DNA from 3 places in the Labrenzia sp. CP4 genome. Region 2 is predicted to be linked to each of the others. Evidence: predicted binding sites of a transcription regulator. Region 2 holds the regulator's gene; each other region holds the start of a gene.

The links. The regulator PhoB, encoded in region 2, activates phosphate uptake and scavenging genes when phosphate is short. The targets are predictions, from matches to a motif close to TGTCATNNANCTGTCAT.
Region 1: the regulator PhoB is predicted to act here: its motif matches at 3,319-3,335, upstream of ACP90_RS05335 (alkaline phosphatase).
Region 3: the regulator PhoB is predicted to act here: its motif matches at 1,688-1,704, upstream of ACP90_RS02020 (DUF2794 domain-containing protein).

Annotation. Positions count from the first base shown of each region.
Region 1 is NZ_CP011927.1:1,144,207-1,149,638, reverse strand. It holds gene ACP90_RS05355 (ABC transporter substrate-binding protein) at 1-983, opposite strand, end outside; gene ACP90_RS05350 (ABC transporter ATP-binding protein) at 1,051-2,139, opposite strand; gene ACP90_RS05345 (DeoR/GlpR family DNA-binding transcription regulator) at 2,136-2,942, opposite strand; gene ACP90_RS05335 (alkaline phosphatase) at 3,398-4,900, shown strand; gene ACP90_RS05330 (hypothetical protein) at 5,031-5,432, shown strand, end outside.
Region 2 is NZ_CP011927.1:4,783,626-4,789,057, reverse strand. It holds gene pstA (phosphate ABC transporter permease PstA) at 1-470, shown strand, start outside; gene pstB (phosphate ABC transporter ATP-binding protein PstB) at 518-1,279, shown strand; gene phoU (phosphate signaling complex protein PhoU) at 1,311-2,006, shown strand; gene phoB (phosphate regulon transcriptional regulator PhoB) at 2,087-2,788, shown strand; gene ACP90_RS21915 (GcrA family cell cycle regulator) at 3,114-3,650, opposite strand; gene ACP90_RS21910 (aspartate aminotransferase family protein) at 4,092-5,288, shown strand; gene argF (ornithine carbamoyltransferase) at 5,288-5,432, shown strand, end outside.
Region 3 is NZ_CP011927.1:409,273-414,704, reverse strand. It holds gene ACP90_RS02025 (Bax inhibitor-1/YccA family protein) at 132-914, shown strand; gene ACP90_RS02020 (DUF2794 domain-containing protein) at 1,230-1,619, opposite strand; gene ACP90_RS02015 (PLP-dependent aminotransferase family protein) at 2,084-3,481, opposite strand; gene dctP (TRAP transporter substrate-binding protein DctP) at 3,608-4,639, shown strand; gene ACP90_RS02005 (TRAP transporter small permease subunit) at 4,723-5,229, shown strand; gene ACP90_RS02000 (TRAP transporter large permease subunit) at 5,226-5,432, shown strand, end outside.

The DNA.
Region 1 (5,432 bases), 2.3 Mb from region 2:
TGAACGAACTTGACGGCAGCCTTGTTCTGTTCGTCGGAAGCTCCCTTGAACAGGTAGAAGTTGCCACCGCCGGTCGGTGCGCCGCGCTGTGCCTTTTCCGGCAGCATGGCAACGCCGAACTTGAACGGAGCATTGTCACGAACGTTGGTGAGGTTGCCGGTGGACGTCCACATCATGGCCGTCTGGCCTTCGAAAAAGGCTTTCGGCGTTGCGCCCCACTCGATGATGCCCGGAGCCATCACTTCGTGCTTGGTGCTGAGATCGACAAGATACTGCAGCGCCTCGACTACCTTGGGATCATCGAAGTTGGTCTTGTTGCCGTCGGCATTGGCCAGGATCGCGCCGTTTTCGATGGCAAGGCCCTGGAACAGCCAGTACGGGAAACCGGAAGACGGAATACGCACGCCCCACTGGGTGACATTGCCGTTGTCGTCTTTCTTCGTCAGCTTCTTGCCGAATTCGACCATTTCGTCCCAGGTTGCCGGAGCGACCTCCGGGTCAAGCCCGGCCGCTTCGAAGGCTTCCTTGTTCCAGTAGAGAACCGGCGTGGAGCGCTGGAACGGAATGCCGTAGGTCTTGCCGCCGGTCTGGCTGTTTTCCATGAATGCCGGATAAAAACCTTCGACCCATTTCTTGTCTTCGTCGCTGGTCAGATAGTCGTCGAAGGGCTGGATCAGGTCTTCATCGATCAGGGTGAACATGTCTGCAGACAGGATCACCGAAAGCTGGGGCGGGTTGCCGCCGCGCGAAGCGGTGATCGCCTTGGCGACAGTGTCCTGGTAGGAGCCGGCATAAACGGCGTCGATTGTAACGTCCGGGTTCTGCGCAACATAGGCGTCGGTCAGTTCCTGGATGGTGTCAGCAGCCTTGCCGCCAACGGCGACCGGAAAATAGAATTGCAAATCAACAGCCTGAGCGGAGGCCCAGGTGCTGAAGGAAAGCGCCGTTGCCGCAACGGCTTTCAGGAAAGTGGACTTCAACATCAGTTTACTTCCTAAGGTTCGAAAATCCGCAGGTCTGCGGTCGGTCTACGCGGGCGTGCGCAGCAGGTCAGGAGCGCAACAAGGCTCCGAACTCGGAAATGAGATCGTCCCGGCGGCGGCCGGTATCGGCGTCGAAAACATGAAGATCGTCCGGCGAAAAGCCGAGCTGCACGGATTGGCCGGGCGTGAAGGCCCGGCTGGCCGGAAGGCGCACCTGAAAACCGGTGCCGGCAACTTCGCAATCGGCCAGCACATCCGCCCCCAGATACTCGACGGCACGAACAGACGCGTTGACCGGGCCGCCGTCTTCCAGATGCATTGCCTCCGGGCGCAGGCCGAGCTTGAAGTCCGGCGCGGTGCACAGCTTCCTGAAGGCATTGGCCGGAAAGAGGTTCATTGGCGGGGTGCCGATGAAACGGGCGGCAAAGGGCGTTGCCGGTTTTTCGTAAAGATCCCGCGGGCTCGCCACCTGCTCCAGCCGGCCACCGTTCAAAAGCACCACCTGATCGGCCATGGTGATGGCCTCGACCTGATCATGCGTGACATAGACCATCGTGAAGCCGAGCTGCTGCTGCAGCGCGCGGATCTCCACACGCATTTCATGGCGCAGCTTGGCATCTAGATTGGACAGCGGCTCGTCCATCAGGCAAATCGGCTTTTCCCCGATGATTGCCCGCCCAAGGGCGACACGCTGCTGCTGACCGCCCGAAAGCTGACCCGGCTTGCGCTCCAGCAACTGGCCAAGGCCCAGCAGATCGGCAACCCGTGCAAGACGCCGGTTCCGCTCGGCCCTGCCGACCCGGCGGACCTTGAGGCCGAAAATGATGTTCTCACCGACATTCAGATGCGGAAACAGCGCATAGGACTGGAACACCATGGCAAGGTCACGCTTGGCCGACGGACGGCCGGTGACATCCTCTCCGCCGATCAGGATGCGTCCGCTGCTGACATTCTCGAGGCCCGCAATCATGCGCAATGTCGTTGACTTGCCACAGCCGGACGGACCCAGAAGTGCCGTGAAGGAGCCTGCCGGAATATCGATCGACAGGCCATCGACGGCCACCGTCTCACCCCAGGTACGCGACACCGTTTCAAGGACGATCGGCTTGCCGGCGCCAGAGAGTTTCGCACCCGGGATATGCGGATCTGATGTCACGCCTCATCTCCGTCGTCGGCCACGAACACTTCCGTTTTCGTGCCTTCCAGCGATGCCAGGAAAACATCCGGCACCGGGCAATCGGTGAAGATCGCATCGACATCGCTGAGTTGACCGCCGCGCACATGGGCGTTCCGGCCGAACTTGCTGTGATCGAGGACCAGATAGGACCGGCGGCAATTGGCGAGTATCGACTGGCGGGCCGCCACTTCGTCCTCATGGAAATCCAGCAGCGTGCCGTCTTCATCGACACCTGCGACACCAAAAATGCCGATATCGACCTTGTAGTTGGAGAAGAACGCCTGCGCTGCGGACCCCAGCACGTCGCGGTCGCCATGGCGCAACCGCCCGCCGGTGATGGTCACCTGAAACGACGGATTGACCGAAGCCGTGAAGGCCACGTTCAGATTGTTCGTGAAAACCGCCAGTTTCTCATGCCCAACCAGGGCCTGCATCACGATCTCCGGGGTGGTGCCGATGGAAAACGCGATCGACTGGTTGTTGCCGACATGGCCGGCCACCAGTTTCGCAATCAGCTGCTTTTCCGGAAGATTGAGGATCTGCCGGGTGGAATAATGGATGTTGGACGCCGGCGCAGGAGGCTCGACGCCGCCGTGGGTCCGGCGCAGGATCCCCAGTTCGCAAAGACCGTTGACGTCCCTGCGAATTGTCTGCGTGGTCACCTCGAACCGGTCCGCCAGTTCCTCGACGGACGCAAACCCTGCCTTTTGTACCAGATCCGCGATTTCGGCCTGACGCTTTGAAATGTCTATTTGCCCAAGCATGTTCTTCTGATCCGCCATCGTCCCCTCTCCTCCTGCTGATGCAGAAGGCCAGTTGCTCCAAAGGCATCATGTTGACTCGAAAAAGCCTGACTTCGAAGCCCGTTAAAACATTTTCATATGAACCTTATTCGACGCTCATATGAAAATGATGTGACAATAGGGGATAGCAGGCAGCCCAGGAACACAGGACGCGACAGCGTCCTCAGATTTCAGGACTCCATTTTTCTATCTGTAATTGCCCGGGCTTTTCGCGTGGCTGCCAGGCCGATCACCCGGCCAGGGACCAACCTGCGGTTCGATGACAAGACGCTACCGAAGAAGACACAAGACGGCGCAAAAGTAGAAGAGTTGAATTCAATCGCCGAGGTTATGTAATAAAATAACAAATCTGTTTCGTCATCCAACTGTCAATCAGATGTCATGCAGCGTTTTTAAGTAGCTCCCGGGATGCACCCTCACCTCCGGGAGATATCATGAAAACGATCGTTTGCACTTCGCTGGCGCTGGCCCTTACCGGCTCTGTTGCCTTTGCTCAGGACGCCCTGCCGCAAGCCTCCAGCCAGTGGTACAAGGATGGCGAAGCCGCCATTCAGGCCATTTTGGACCGTCAGCCGAACACCAACCGCGCCAAGAACGTGATCCTGCTGATCGCAGACGGCAACGGTGTCGGCACCAACTACGCCACCCGCCTTTTCGACGGTCAGCAGAAAGGCATGCTGGGCGAGGAAAACGTTCTCCCGTACGAAACTCCGGAGTTCTACAGCGCCCTGGTCAAGACCTACAACATCAACGCCCAGACGCCGGACTCCGCTCCGACCGCCGGTTCGATGAACACGGGCGTGAAGCAGCGCTTCAACCTGATCAACCTCGGTGAAGAAGCCATCCATGACGATTGCTCCACCGTTGAAGGCAACCAGCTTGCCCTGTTCTCCGAAATGATGACCGAAGCCGGCAAGTCCGTCGGCGTGGTTTCCACCGCCCGCCTGACCCACGCAACTCCGGCTGCCGTCTACGCCAAGACCGCGAACCGCAACTGGGAAGACGCGGTGCCGGAAGGCTGCACCGCACAGAAGGACATCGCGACCCAGCTGATCGACGCCATGGAAGCCGGCACCGTCGATTTCGCAATGGGCGGCGGTGGCCGTTACTTCCTGCCGAAGGACAAGGAAATGGGTGGGCTGAAGGGCCGCCGCGAAGACAATGTCGACCTGGTTGAGCGTGCAACCGGACTGGGTGCACAGTTCGCATCCGACACCGCCGGTTTCCAGTCGCTGAAGCTTGACGGCTCCAGCCCCGTACTGGCCCTGTTCAACAACAGCCACATGGAATATGAGGCCGACCGCGCCGACAATGACGAGCCGTCCCTGGCCGACATGACCAAGGCAGCCATCGAATATCTGTCCAAGAACGAAGGCGGCTACTACCTGGAAATCGAAGCCGGCCGCGTCGACCACGCCAACCATGACGGCAATGCGGCCCGCGCCATGCGCGATGGTGTTGCCTTTGCAGAAGCCGTTGCCATGGCTGACGAACTGACCAACGATGAAGACACGCTCATCATCGTCACGGCCGACCACGAACATGCCATCGCCTTCAACGGCTATTGCGGCCGCGGTTCGGCCATCCTCGGCCTTTGCTACGACGTTGCCCAGGTGGGCATCAAGCATTCCGACAAGGTTCTGACCGCGGACGACGGCAAGCCGTACACCGTGATCGGTTACCTGAACGGCACCGGTTCGGTTCTGAAGAAGGGCGAAGGCGAAAACGACTACACCGGCTCGCGCCCGGACCTGGACCAGGAAACCGCCACCGATCTGGACTACGTCCAGCAGGCGCTGATCCCCAAGTCCTCCGAAACCCATTCGGGTGAAGATGTTGCGGTCTACGCAAAGGGCCCGTGGGCACATCTGGTCGATGGCACCATCGAGCAGAACGTGATCTTCCACGTCATGAACCACGCTGTGAACGCCCAATAAGCCTTCAGTCAGCGTTCAAAACGCGCTCAGCGGGATCCCCGGCCGAATACCGGCCAGGGATCCTGAAGGCCTGCCGCCCGGCAGGCCTTTGCCTGTTTGTCATATTAGCCGGATAAGTTAGGAGCATGAATTGGCCAGAACCAGGGATGTCATGAACCGCAGACAGCTTATTGTCGGGCTCGGCCTCGCTCCGTTTGCCGGGAATCTGCTGCCGGACACCGCCTGTGCGGCAGATGCCGCCCTCAAGCTGCGCACGCTTTACAACAAGGACCGGAGCTTTTCCGACCTCGCCCATTCACTGGAAGGCTCCAGGGTATCGGTCGGTGGCTACATGGCCCCACCCCTGAAGGCCGACAGCCAGTTCTTCGTGCTCACCAAGATTCCGATGGCAGTTTGCCCGTTCTGTGAAACCGAGGCGGAATGGCCGCGGGACATTCTCGCCATCTACACCAAGCGCATTGTCGACGTGGTCGCCTTCAACAGCAAGATCGTGACAAGGGGTGTTCTCGAACTGGGAACCTTCAAGGATCCC
Region 2 (5,432 bases):
CGCAATCCGCACCGCTGGTCGGTGGTCTGGTGCTGACGCTGATGACGCTTCCGACGATCATCATCTCCACCCGCGCCTCCTTGAAGGCCGTTCCGCCGAGCATCCGCGATGCGGCCCTTGGCATTGGCGCCTCCAAGATGCAGTCGATCTTCCACCATGTCCTGCCGCTGGCAATGCCGGGCATTCTGACCGGCACGATCATCGGTCTGGCACAGGCGCTTGGGGAAACCGCTCCGCTGCTCCTGATCGGGATGGTCGGTTTCATCGCCTCCAATTTCCCGGACGGTGTGGCTGCCGGTTTCTTCTCTCCGAACTCGGCCATGCCGGCCCAGATCTACGAGTGGGCGAAACGTGCCGACCCGGCTTTCTATGAACGCGCTTGGGGCGGGATCATCGTGCTGCTGGTCTTCCTCATGACCATGAACATTATCGCTATCATCCTGCGCCGCAGGTTTGAACGCCGCTGGTAAGGATTGCTCCGATGAACGAGATGCCGAATTTTGAACAGGCGAAAACCATGACCGACAGCAAAATTTCCGCGAACAAGGTGCAGGTCTATTATGGCGATACCCACGCCATCAAGGACGTGGACATCGAGATCCAGCCGAGGTCCGTGACTGCCTTCATCGGTCCGTCCGGGTGTGGCAAGTCGACGTTCCTGCGGACGATCAACCGCATGAACGACACCATCGACATCTGCCGTGTGGAAGGGTCGATCAAGATCGACGGTGAGGACATCTACGATCCCAAGGTCGATCCCGTACAGCTGCGCGCCAAGGTCGGCATGGTGTTCCAGAAGCCGAACCCGTTTCCCAAGTCGATCTACGACAACATTGCCTACGGTCCGCGGATCCATGGTCTGGCCCGCAACAAGTCCGAGCTTGATGAAATCGTTGCCTCCAGCCTGCAGAAGGCCGGGCTTTGGGAAGAAGTCAAAAACCGTCTGGACGAGCCGGGCACCGGCATGTCGGGTGGTCAGCAGCAGCGTCTGTGCATTGCCCGCGCGATTGCCGTCAGCCCGGAAGTGATCCTGATGGACGAACCGTGCTCGGCGCTCGACCCCATCGCGACCGCGAAGGTGGAAGAGCTGATCGACGAACTGCGGGAAAACTTCACCATCGTGATCGTGACCCACTCGATGCAGCAGGCTGCCCGTGTGTCTCAGCGTACCGCGTTCTTCCACCTGGGTATTTTGGTTGAAGAAGGTCTGACGGAGGACATCTTTACCAATCCGAAGGACAAGCGTACGCAGGACTATATTACGGGCCGCTTCGGCTAAGCATTTTTTAGGTTTCTGAAGGGGACACAGGATGTCTGAACATACAGTCTCGGCTTACGATGACGAACTGACGGCCATGGCCGGCAAGGTTGCCGAAATGGGTGGTATTGCCGAAAAGGCTTTCGCCGATGCGGTGTCCGCGCTGGTGTCGCAGGATCTGGAGCTTGCCAAGGCGACGATCAAGGGCGATGTCCGGCTGGACAGCCTTTACAACGAACTTGAAGTGAAGCTGATCGAGCTGATCGTCCGCCGCCAGCCGATGGGGCAGGACCTGCGTGAAATCACCGCCGCAACGCGCATTGCCAATGACCTGGAGCGTGTTGGCGATCTTGCAAAGAACGTTGCCAAGCGCGTCATCGCCATCGACAGCGACTTGCAGTCGAAGAAGCTTGCGATCGGTGTGGAGCACATGACGGAACTCGCTCTTTCGCAGCTCAAGCAGGTGCTGGATGCCTACGCCCGGAAGGATGCGGAAGCCGCCCGCCGGGTTCAGGAAGCCGACGCCGAGGTCGACGCGATCTACACGTCGATCTTTCGCGAACTCCTGACCTACATGATGGAAGACCCGCGGGTCATTACCCAGTGCGTCCATCTCTTGTTCTGCGCAAAGAACATCGAGCGCATCGGCGATCACGCGACGAATATCGCCGAGAACGTCTACTACATGGTCACTGGCGAGCGTTTGCCGGAAGACCGGGCAAAGGTCGACGAAACAGGCGCGGTCTGACCCGCTGGTAATCGTCGGATTTGCAGAAGATCTTAACGGCCGGCGCTTCGGCGCCGGTTGCGGTAATTGGAGCGAGATGTATGCCGAAGGTGCTCATCGTTGAAGACGAAGAACCGCTCAGCCTTCTATTGAGATACAATTTGGAAGCGGAAGGGTACTCGGTCGAGTCCTGTGTCCGGGGTGACGAGGCGGAAATCCGCCTGCGGGAAAGCCTGCCGGACCTGTTGCTGCTCGACTGGATGCTGCCGGGCCTGTCCGGAATTGAACTGTGCCGCCGCCTGCGGGCGCGCGAGGATACCGAGCGCCTGCCGGTCATCATGCTGACGGCACGCGGTGAGGAAGCAGAGCGCATCCGCGGCCTGTCGACCGGTGCCGACGACTACGTGGTCAAGCCCTTCTCGGTACCGGAATTGATGGCCCGCGTGCGCGCCATCCTGCGCCGGGCAAGCCCGGAAGTGGTGTCCAGCATGTTGCGATCCGGCGATATCGAACTGGATCGCGAAACGCACCGCGTTCGCCGCAACACCAAGGAAATACACCTGGGGCCGACGGAATTCCGCCTGCTGGAATTCCTGATGACATCGCCTGGTCGTGTCTTCTCCCGCGAACAACTGCTGGATGGGGTCTGGGGTCACGATGTCTACGTGGACGAACGCACTGTCGATGTTCACGTCGGTCGCTTGCGCAAGGCTCTGAACAAGGGCAAGGCGAAGGATCCTATCCGTACCGTCCGTGGTGCCGGATACGCCTTCAATGACCAGTTCACCTCTGCCACCGCCTGAGGGCAACTTGCAGAATGGAATTAAGGAGCCCGCTTTCAAGCGGGCTTTTTGTTTCTCAGCGGTTTTGTGCCTTTCGCGGAGCAAGGTTCTCTTCTGCGACTACCCCATCAGTTGTGTCGGTGTCGGGGCTGATCCTGCGGTCCCTGTCGTGGCGGAGCGGTCAAACAAGGTTTGATTTGATGGGGCGGAAACGGCATGGATCGGTGCCGTGATTAAGCTGTGGGAGGTCATTGGTCGGGGTCGGACATCTGGTCAATGGAAGGCCCAAACAAAAAAGCCCGCCAAATTGGCGGGCTTTCTCATGAACTGCTTCGGTGCGAGACTATCAGCCTGCCTGAGCCATCGTCTTGCGGTCGCGGCGGCGGTCGGCGACCGGCTGATACGCGATCTTGCAGTGATGAGCGCAGTAGGGGACGCCGGCATCGGACTGGCGGCCGCAGAAGTAGAAGTCGTCGGTTGCCGGGTCGCCAATCGGCCATTTGCAGGTCCGCTCGGTCAGCGTCAGGATGGTAGCCCGCTGCGAGATCGGAACGAGCTCCGCAATCGGCTCTACGCGCGGCTTGGCAGCCACCACTGGAGCCGGCGAGATGTCTGCTTTCAGGGCCGTTGCGCCGATCGACTGCGGATGTGACGTCGTCGGTTTCTTCGGCGCTGCACCCGTTGCAGGAGCTGCGGTGCGCGGCCGGCGCGGCTTGGCGCTTGAAGAGGTGGACTTGGCGCGGCCGGACAGGCCAAGGCGGTGCACCTTGCCGATCACGGCGTTACGGGTAACACCACCCAGTTCGCCTGCGATCTGGCTTGCGCTCAAGCCGCCGCCCCAAAGCTTTTTGAGAAGCTCAACTCGTTCGTTTGTCCAACTCATTGCCGCACCCTTTAGTTTGACCGTCCTGCGGCCATTAACCCCGTGTTAAGCATGCGCAAGCACGCTTAATGCTGGCAGATCTAGTGCCTCTTGGTGATTTGCCTCACGAGATCTCGTGTCTGATTGCTGAGAGGTTACAATAACGTTAATTTGTCAGGCAACCACTCGACCCAAACCAGTTGGGGATGAAACGACTTTTCCCCAATTATGGCGAGGTCATTGAGAATTTTATGAAATCCGCCCTCCGCGGCACATGAAATGTCTTGTGCGCCATTTCCATTGACAGTGCATGGTACCGGCAGTGTATAAGAAAGCCGCTGCGTGCCGCCTCATCGGGGCGGCACGTTGCGTTTTGGCCCTTCGGCATCTTTTCAAGGTGACGGCCCGGCGTCGGGGCGACGCAGGGGACAGCAGGGGCGTTTAAAGGAGACAAACGAGGTTATGTCCGCGACTGCACTATTCGGAAATTACGCAAGATCGAACCTGTCTTTCGATCATGGGGAAGGCGTCTGGCTGGTTACCACCGATGGCCGACGATTCCTCGATTGCGGTTCCGGCATCGCGGTCAACGCACTCGGTCATGCCCATCCGCATCTGGTCAAGGCGTTGAAGGATCAGGCAGCCAAGCTGTGGCATACCTCCAACCTGCACCAGATCCCGGATGGCGAACGGCTGGCGCAGCGCCTGTGCGCGGAAACCTTTGCCGACAAGGTGCTGTTCGTGAATTCCGGCGCGGAAGCGATGGAAGCTGCCATCAAATGCGCGCGCCGTCATCATTATGACAACGGCAACCCCGAGCGGTTCCACATCGTGACCTTCGAAGGGGCTTTCCATGGCCGGACCATCGCGACCATCGCGGCTGGCGGCCAGGCGAAATATCTTGAAGGCTTTGGCCCGAAGGCTCCCGGTTTCGACCAGGTGCCGGCAGGAGACCTGGATGCGCTGAAAGATGCCATCGGTCCGCAAACGGCCGCGATCGCGATCGAGCCCGTGCAGGGCGAGGGCGGGATCCGCGAAATTCCGGCCGATTTCCTGCGTGCGCTGCGCAAGATCTGTGATGACAACGGCATTCTGCTGATCTTCGACGAGATCCAGACCGGTGTCGGACGGACCGGCAAGCTGTTCGCTCACCAGTGGGCGGGCGTGGAACCGGACCTGATGGCAATCGCCAAGGGTATCGGCGGCGGGTTCCCGATGGGCGCATGTCTTGCAACGGCAGAAACGGCAGCGGCGCTGTCCCCCGGGACCCATGGCACCACCTTTGGCGGCAATCCGCTGGCCATGGCAGTCGGCAATGCCGTTCTGGATGTCGTTCTGGAAGACGGGTTCCTGGAAGGTGTCCGTCAGAAGGGGCTCAGCTTCAAGCAGAAGCTGGCCGGACTGGTGGATAGTCATCCGGACGTTCTGGCCGAAGTGCGCGGCAACGGCCTGATGCTCGGTCTGAAATGCGTGGTGCCGGTGGCAGATTATGTGCTTGCAGCCCGTGAAGCCGGTCTGCTGGCAGTTCCTGCCGGCGATAACGTGGTGCGCATCATGCCGCCGCTGACCATGAGCGAAGAGGAAATTTCCATTGCTGTCGAGCGCCTGGAACAGGCTGCTGTCGCCGTGGAAGCGAAATTGGCGGAAGGAGCGGCCTGATGACCGCAAACGGAACCTACCGGAACTTTCTGGATCTGACGGACTTCGAAGGCGACGAACTGCGCGCCATCCTGGACACCAGCCGGAAGATCAAGTCGAGCCGTAACGGCGTGCATCGCGGCCAGGGTCCTCTGGCCGGCAAGG
Region 3 (5,432 bases), 1.6 Mb from region 2:
GAGCGCAAAGATTACGAATTTTTCATCGAATTCGACTTGTGCTCGGGATAGGCTTTTCCCATATGTTGAGGGAGTTGTGTTGCATGCGCGATTGCATGCGCACGTCTATCTAGAAGGGGATTTTTACGACCATGTCGACCTATGACCGTCAATCTCAAGGCGCGTATACCGTCGCCGGCGCACGCGCCGAGGCCGGCATCGATCAGGGCCTGCGCTCCTACATGCTGGGCGTCTATAACTACATGACCATCGGCCTTGCGCTGACCGGCTTTCTTGCGCTGGCAACGGTCATGCTTGCAACGACCACCGATCCGAACTCTGCTGTCGCCAGCCTTGGCAACGGCCGCATGCTCACCCAGCTGGGTGTTGCCATCTACGGCAGCCCGCTGAAATGGGTTGTCATGCTCGCACCGCTCGGAATGGTGTTCTGGCTGTCCTTCCGCATTCAGTCCATGAGTGCCGGCGCAGCGCGGACCCTTTTCCTGGTCTACGCATCCGTAATGGGTATCTCCCTGTCCTCGATCTTCCTGGTCTACACCCCGGGCTCGATCGCTCAGGTCTTCTTCATCACCGCCGGTACCTTCGGCGCGCTGAGCCTGTTCGGCTACACCACGAAGAAGGACCTGTCCGGCTGGGGCTCGTTCCTGTTCATCGGCCTGATCGGTATCGTGATCGCGTCGCTGGTCAACATCTTCATGGCATCTTCCGCCCTGCAGTTCGCCATCTCCGTGATCGGTGTTCTGGTGTTCGCCGGCCTGACCGCCTACGACACCCAGCAGATCAAGGAAATGTACTACGAAGGCGACAGCGGTGAAGTCGCTACGAAGAAGTCCGTCATGGGCGCGCTGCGTCTGTACCTCGACTTCATCAACCTGTTCATCATGCTGCTGCAGCTGTTCGGCAACCGCGACTAAGCGCAGCCAAACTGAACAAACGGAAAAGCCCGGCCTTGTGCCGGGCTTTTTTGTGGCCGCACGAATGTCCGACACATCGCTTGCCTACACTTGCGTCAATGGGCGTCAACGCCAGCCTTGCGCAAATCAATGGAATGAAGCGGCAGAACACTGCGCTGCCAGGCTTGGCCGAACCAATCGTCTGGTCCGCGGCCGGCGGGTAACCGACCAGCATCAGCCGGTCATTGACGCGACCATCAAGGAAATGCCTGTGACCGGATCAACGCAGGGCAAATGAACCACATCCGGTCATCAGCTGACTGACCGTATGCCTGGTCAGGCGTCGACCACCCGAAGATGTTTTTTCTTCTCCAGAACCCTCAGCACCTGCGCCAGATCGTGGCCACGCTTCAGGATCATGCCCCCGGTCGCCACGACCGAATATGTGCCCTGGCGGCGGGCCAGTTTCGGGTCCTTCTCGATCCTGTAAAGCGGCATTTCGGAAGATCTGCGAAACACGGAGAAGATTGCCCGGTCCTTCAGGAGGTCGATGGCATAGTCCCGCCACTCGCCGTCGGCGACCATGCGCCCGTAGAGCCTCAGGATGACATCGAGTTCGCGCCTGTTGAATGCAACAATGGGTTTGGGAGGGGGAGCCGGTTGATGTTGTGGCGACGGGCTTGCACCCGCACCACGCTGAAACGCACTGTCGTCGGCTTCGCTCATTCCGCCTCCATTCCGTTCGCGGTTTCGCTGCTGACAGGTAACCGACAAGAGAATCGTCGGGAGACGCCTGTCACCTGGCTGTCATGATGCGTCTTCTTTAGCCATTCTGGCAAGCCCGCAACGTCATATTGACAGACAGAGGTCTGAAACCAGAGTAATTTTGCCAATAAGTTTTACGGGAAGAAGTGCAAAAACGAACGCAACGGCACTTTGCCAAGAAAGAATGCATAAATTTCCTTGATTTTGCCGCATTCCAGCCCTTGGCCAGCCATTTTAGACACCCATATTAGGATCATACCCTGATGGGTATGGCCCGTAGAAGCCGCGGAATGCATTAGCCCCCCAGCCCCCCGGGGTTTTTACTGGCCAACCAGATTTAGTGAGTCAAACATCAGGGCAACTGAAGGGCCGGCATTATGCCGGCCCTTTTCATTTGTGGACTTGCCTGTTTATCTGCTTTCAAACTACTTCAGAAAATCCCTGAGGAACGACAGGAACCGCGCATCGGTTCCATAGGCCACATTGACCCGCATTGCCGGCTTCTGCCGGGTCTCCCGGTTCGGATAGAAGACGGCGCCCGGTGCAATGAAGATGCTTTGCTTGCTGGCTGCGGCGCATAGTTCCCTTTCATCCACATCATCGGGAAACTCCACCCAGAGATAGAACCCGGGTATGGAGCACTCACGCACAGACAACCCGATCGCCTCCAGTGTCCCGAAGGATGCCTTGTAGGCGTCTTCCACCCGGCTCCTGAGACGCCGCAGATGTCTCAGATAATGGCCGGCCTGCATCAGATTGAACACGAAGCGTTCGACGTGGTCGGATGAATTGACCACCGTCAGCATCTTGATATCGGCAAGCTGGCGGATGATGTCCGGATTTCCAGCCACGTAACCGCATCTGAGACTGGCCGACAGTGTCTTGGAAAAAGTACCGAGATAAAGCACCCGCTCCAGCTGGTCCAGCGCTGCCAGCCTTGGCAGCGTGGCCGGAAGAATATCGGCAAGCGCATCGTTTTCAACCAGGAGAAACCCCCAGCGCTCGGCAAGCTGCATCAACCCGAATGACCGCGAAGGTGACAGGGAACCGCCGGTCGGATTGTGGCCGTGCGACTGGGTGACAAACATCTTCGGCCGGTAAAGAGCGAGTTTGGCGGTCAGGTCTTCCAGGTCCGGACCGTCCCTGTCACGCCGGATACCGACAATCTGCACCTTGGCGAAGGTCAGCTTGGAAAAGAGCGGATAATAGCCCGGCTCATCGACAAAAACCGTATCGCCAGGCTCCGTCAGATGCCGGATGATCAAATCCAGGCCATGGTTGACGCCATGGGTCAAAAGAAGCCCTTGCGGATCGGCCGGGATCGACCGCTCCAGCAACTGCATCCGCAGCCGGTCCCTCAGCGGGCCATATCCCCACGAACTGCCGTAGCCGAATTCGATCGCTTCGGGAAAAGGCGTCTTGGCGTTGGCGAAATGGCGGCGCAGCTCCGCTCCCTCCATCCACGACGGCGGCGGGCGTCCGTCTCCCGGACGCACTTCATAATGCTGTTCCAGCTGCTCCCGCAGCAACGACATGCCGTCAACCGCAGCCGTGACATGTGGCGCTGGCGGGGTCTTGGAAGCCGATCCGACCTGTGACATGTAGTATCCGGAGCCGGCCCGCGCTTCCAGTAGCCCTCGGGCGACCAGCCGGTCGTAAGCTTCCGCCATCGTGTTTTTCGAAACGCCGTTCTCCCGCGCGGCCTGACGAATGGAAGGCAACCGCTCAAACGTCTTGTACGCCCCTGCCTCCAGCATCAGCGCGACTTTCTCGACGATCTGATCGACGCGAGACAGTTTCCGACCGCTACCCGTAACCCTCATTGTCCCTCAAAATTTACTGGGACAGTGCTGCCCATAAATCCAACAACTGTCCCTTGATTGTCCCAATCAATTTTATGACAGTTTGCCCATTACGCCAGCAAATGGCAATTTCCTTGGGAGGGAAAAATGACCAAAGTAAGTAGACGCAGCCTTCTTGCAGGTGCAGCCGTTGGCGGCACCGCCCTCGCAGCACCGATTGCGGCCAAGGCACAAGATGCGGTTGAGTGGCGCATGCAGGCTCTCTGGGACGCCGGAACCACACCTTTCGAATTCGAGAAGAAGTTTGTCGAGCGCGTCAGCGAACTGACCGACGGCAACTTCAAGATCACGCTGTTCTCCGCCGGCCAGCTCGTGCCTGCCAACCAGGCATTCGATGCCGTTCGCGCCGGCGCCTTCCAGCTGATGAAGACCTTCGACGGCTACGAAGCCGGCAAGATCCCGGCATTTGCCTTCACGTCCACCATCCCGTTCGGCTTCCCCGAGTCCGACCAGTATGAAGCCTGGTTTTACGAAAAGGGTGGTCTGGATCTCGCCCGCGAAGCCTATGCAAGGGCCGGTCTCTTCTACATTGCCCCCACCGTCTATGGCGAAGAGCCGATCCACTCGACCGTCAAGATGGAAACCATCGCCGACATGGCCGGCAAGAAGGGCCGCTTTGTCGGGCTCGCTTCCGCGGTCATGGCCGACCAGGGCGTTTCCGTGACCCCGCTGCCGACGGCGGAAGTCTATACGGCGCTTGAAAAAGGCCTGATCGATTTTGCCGACCGCGGCGATCTCACCGCCAACTACGAAGCAGGCCTTGGCGAAGTCGCCAAGTTCATCATCCTGCCGGGCGTGCACCAGCCGACCACCGCCACCAGCTATGTCGCCAACCAGGGCGCCTATGACGCGCTGCCGGACGACTACAAGGCAGCGCTTGCTGTTGCCGCTCGGGAGATCTCCGGATCGCTGCGCCAGCACATCATGGTGCAGAATGTCGATGTCCTGAAGAAATACGGCGAACAAGGCGTCGAGATCATCCAGCTCGACCCGGCCGATGTCGCGGCCAACCGGTCCAAGGCTGTCGAGTCCTGGAAAAAGGCTACCAAGGAAGACGATCTGGCGAATCGCGTGCTCGCGAGCCAGATTGAGTTCATGACAGCTCTCGGGCTGATCTGACCCTTCCTCCCACCGGACGGTAGACGGCACCTCCCTGCCGTCTGCCGTCCGGTCGTCCTTTCGATCGGCAAATGCTCAGCTTCATGAAATCCGTCAGTTCCATCGTCACCGGCGTCAACCGGTTGTTCTTCCTCCTTGCGGCGGCGCTCATCTTCGCGGTGGTGCCGATACTGCTTTTCGAAGTGGTCGCAAGATACCTGTTCGATGCGCCGACGGTGTGGGCCATGGAAGCCAGCACGTTGATCTTCGGTCCGCATTTCATGCTGGCCGGACCTTACCTTCTGCACCTGAAGGGCCACGTCGCCGTCGACATCTTCAGCGAAAAACTGACGGGATTGCCAAAAGTGGTTCTCGACGTGTTCTCCTATGCCGTCATTGCTGTCTTTGCAGGCGTTTTTGCCTGGGTCAGTTGGCCGCTTGCAATCAACGCCTACTCCCTCGGCGAAACCAGCTTTTCCGCTTGGAACCCACCCGTCTGGTGGCTGAAATTCGTCGTGCCGCTTTCCTTTGCGCTCCTGTTTTTGCAGGCCCTTGTTGAAGCCTACAACGCAACGCGCCCGGCGCAGGAACAGACGGGAGCAAGCGCATGAGCTCCGAATTCGTTCTTGCCATCATGTTCGCCAGCCTTGTGGGCCTGCTGCTCACCGGCCTGCCGCTTGCCTTCACGCTTGGCGCACTTGCGCTCGTTTTCACGCTAACGCTGTGGGGGCCTGCCGCCCTCTCCGTGACCGTCCTCAACCTCTACTCCACCATGACGTCGGAATCGCTCCTCGCGATCCCGCTTTATGTGATG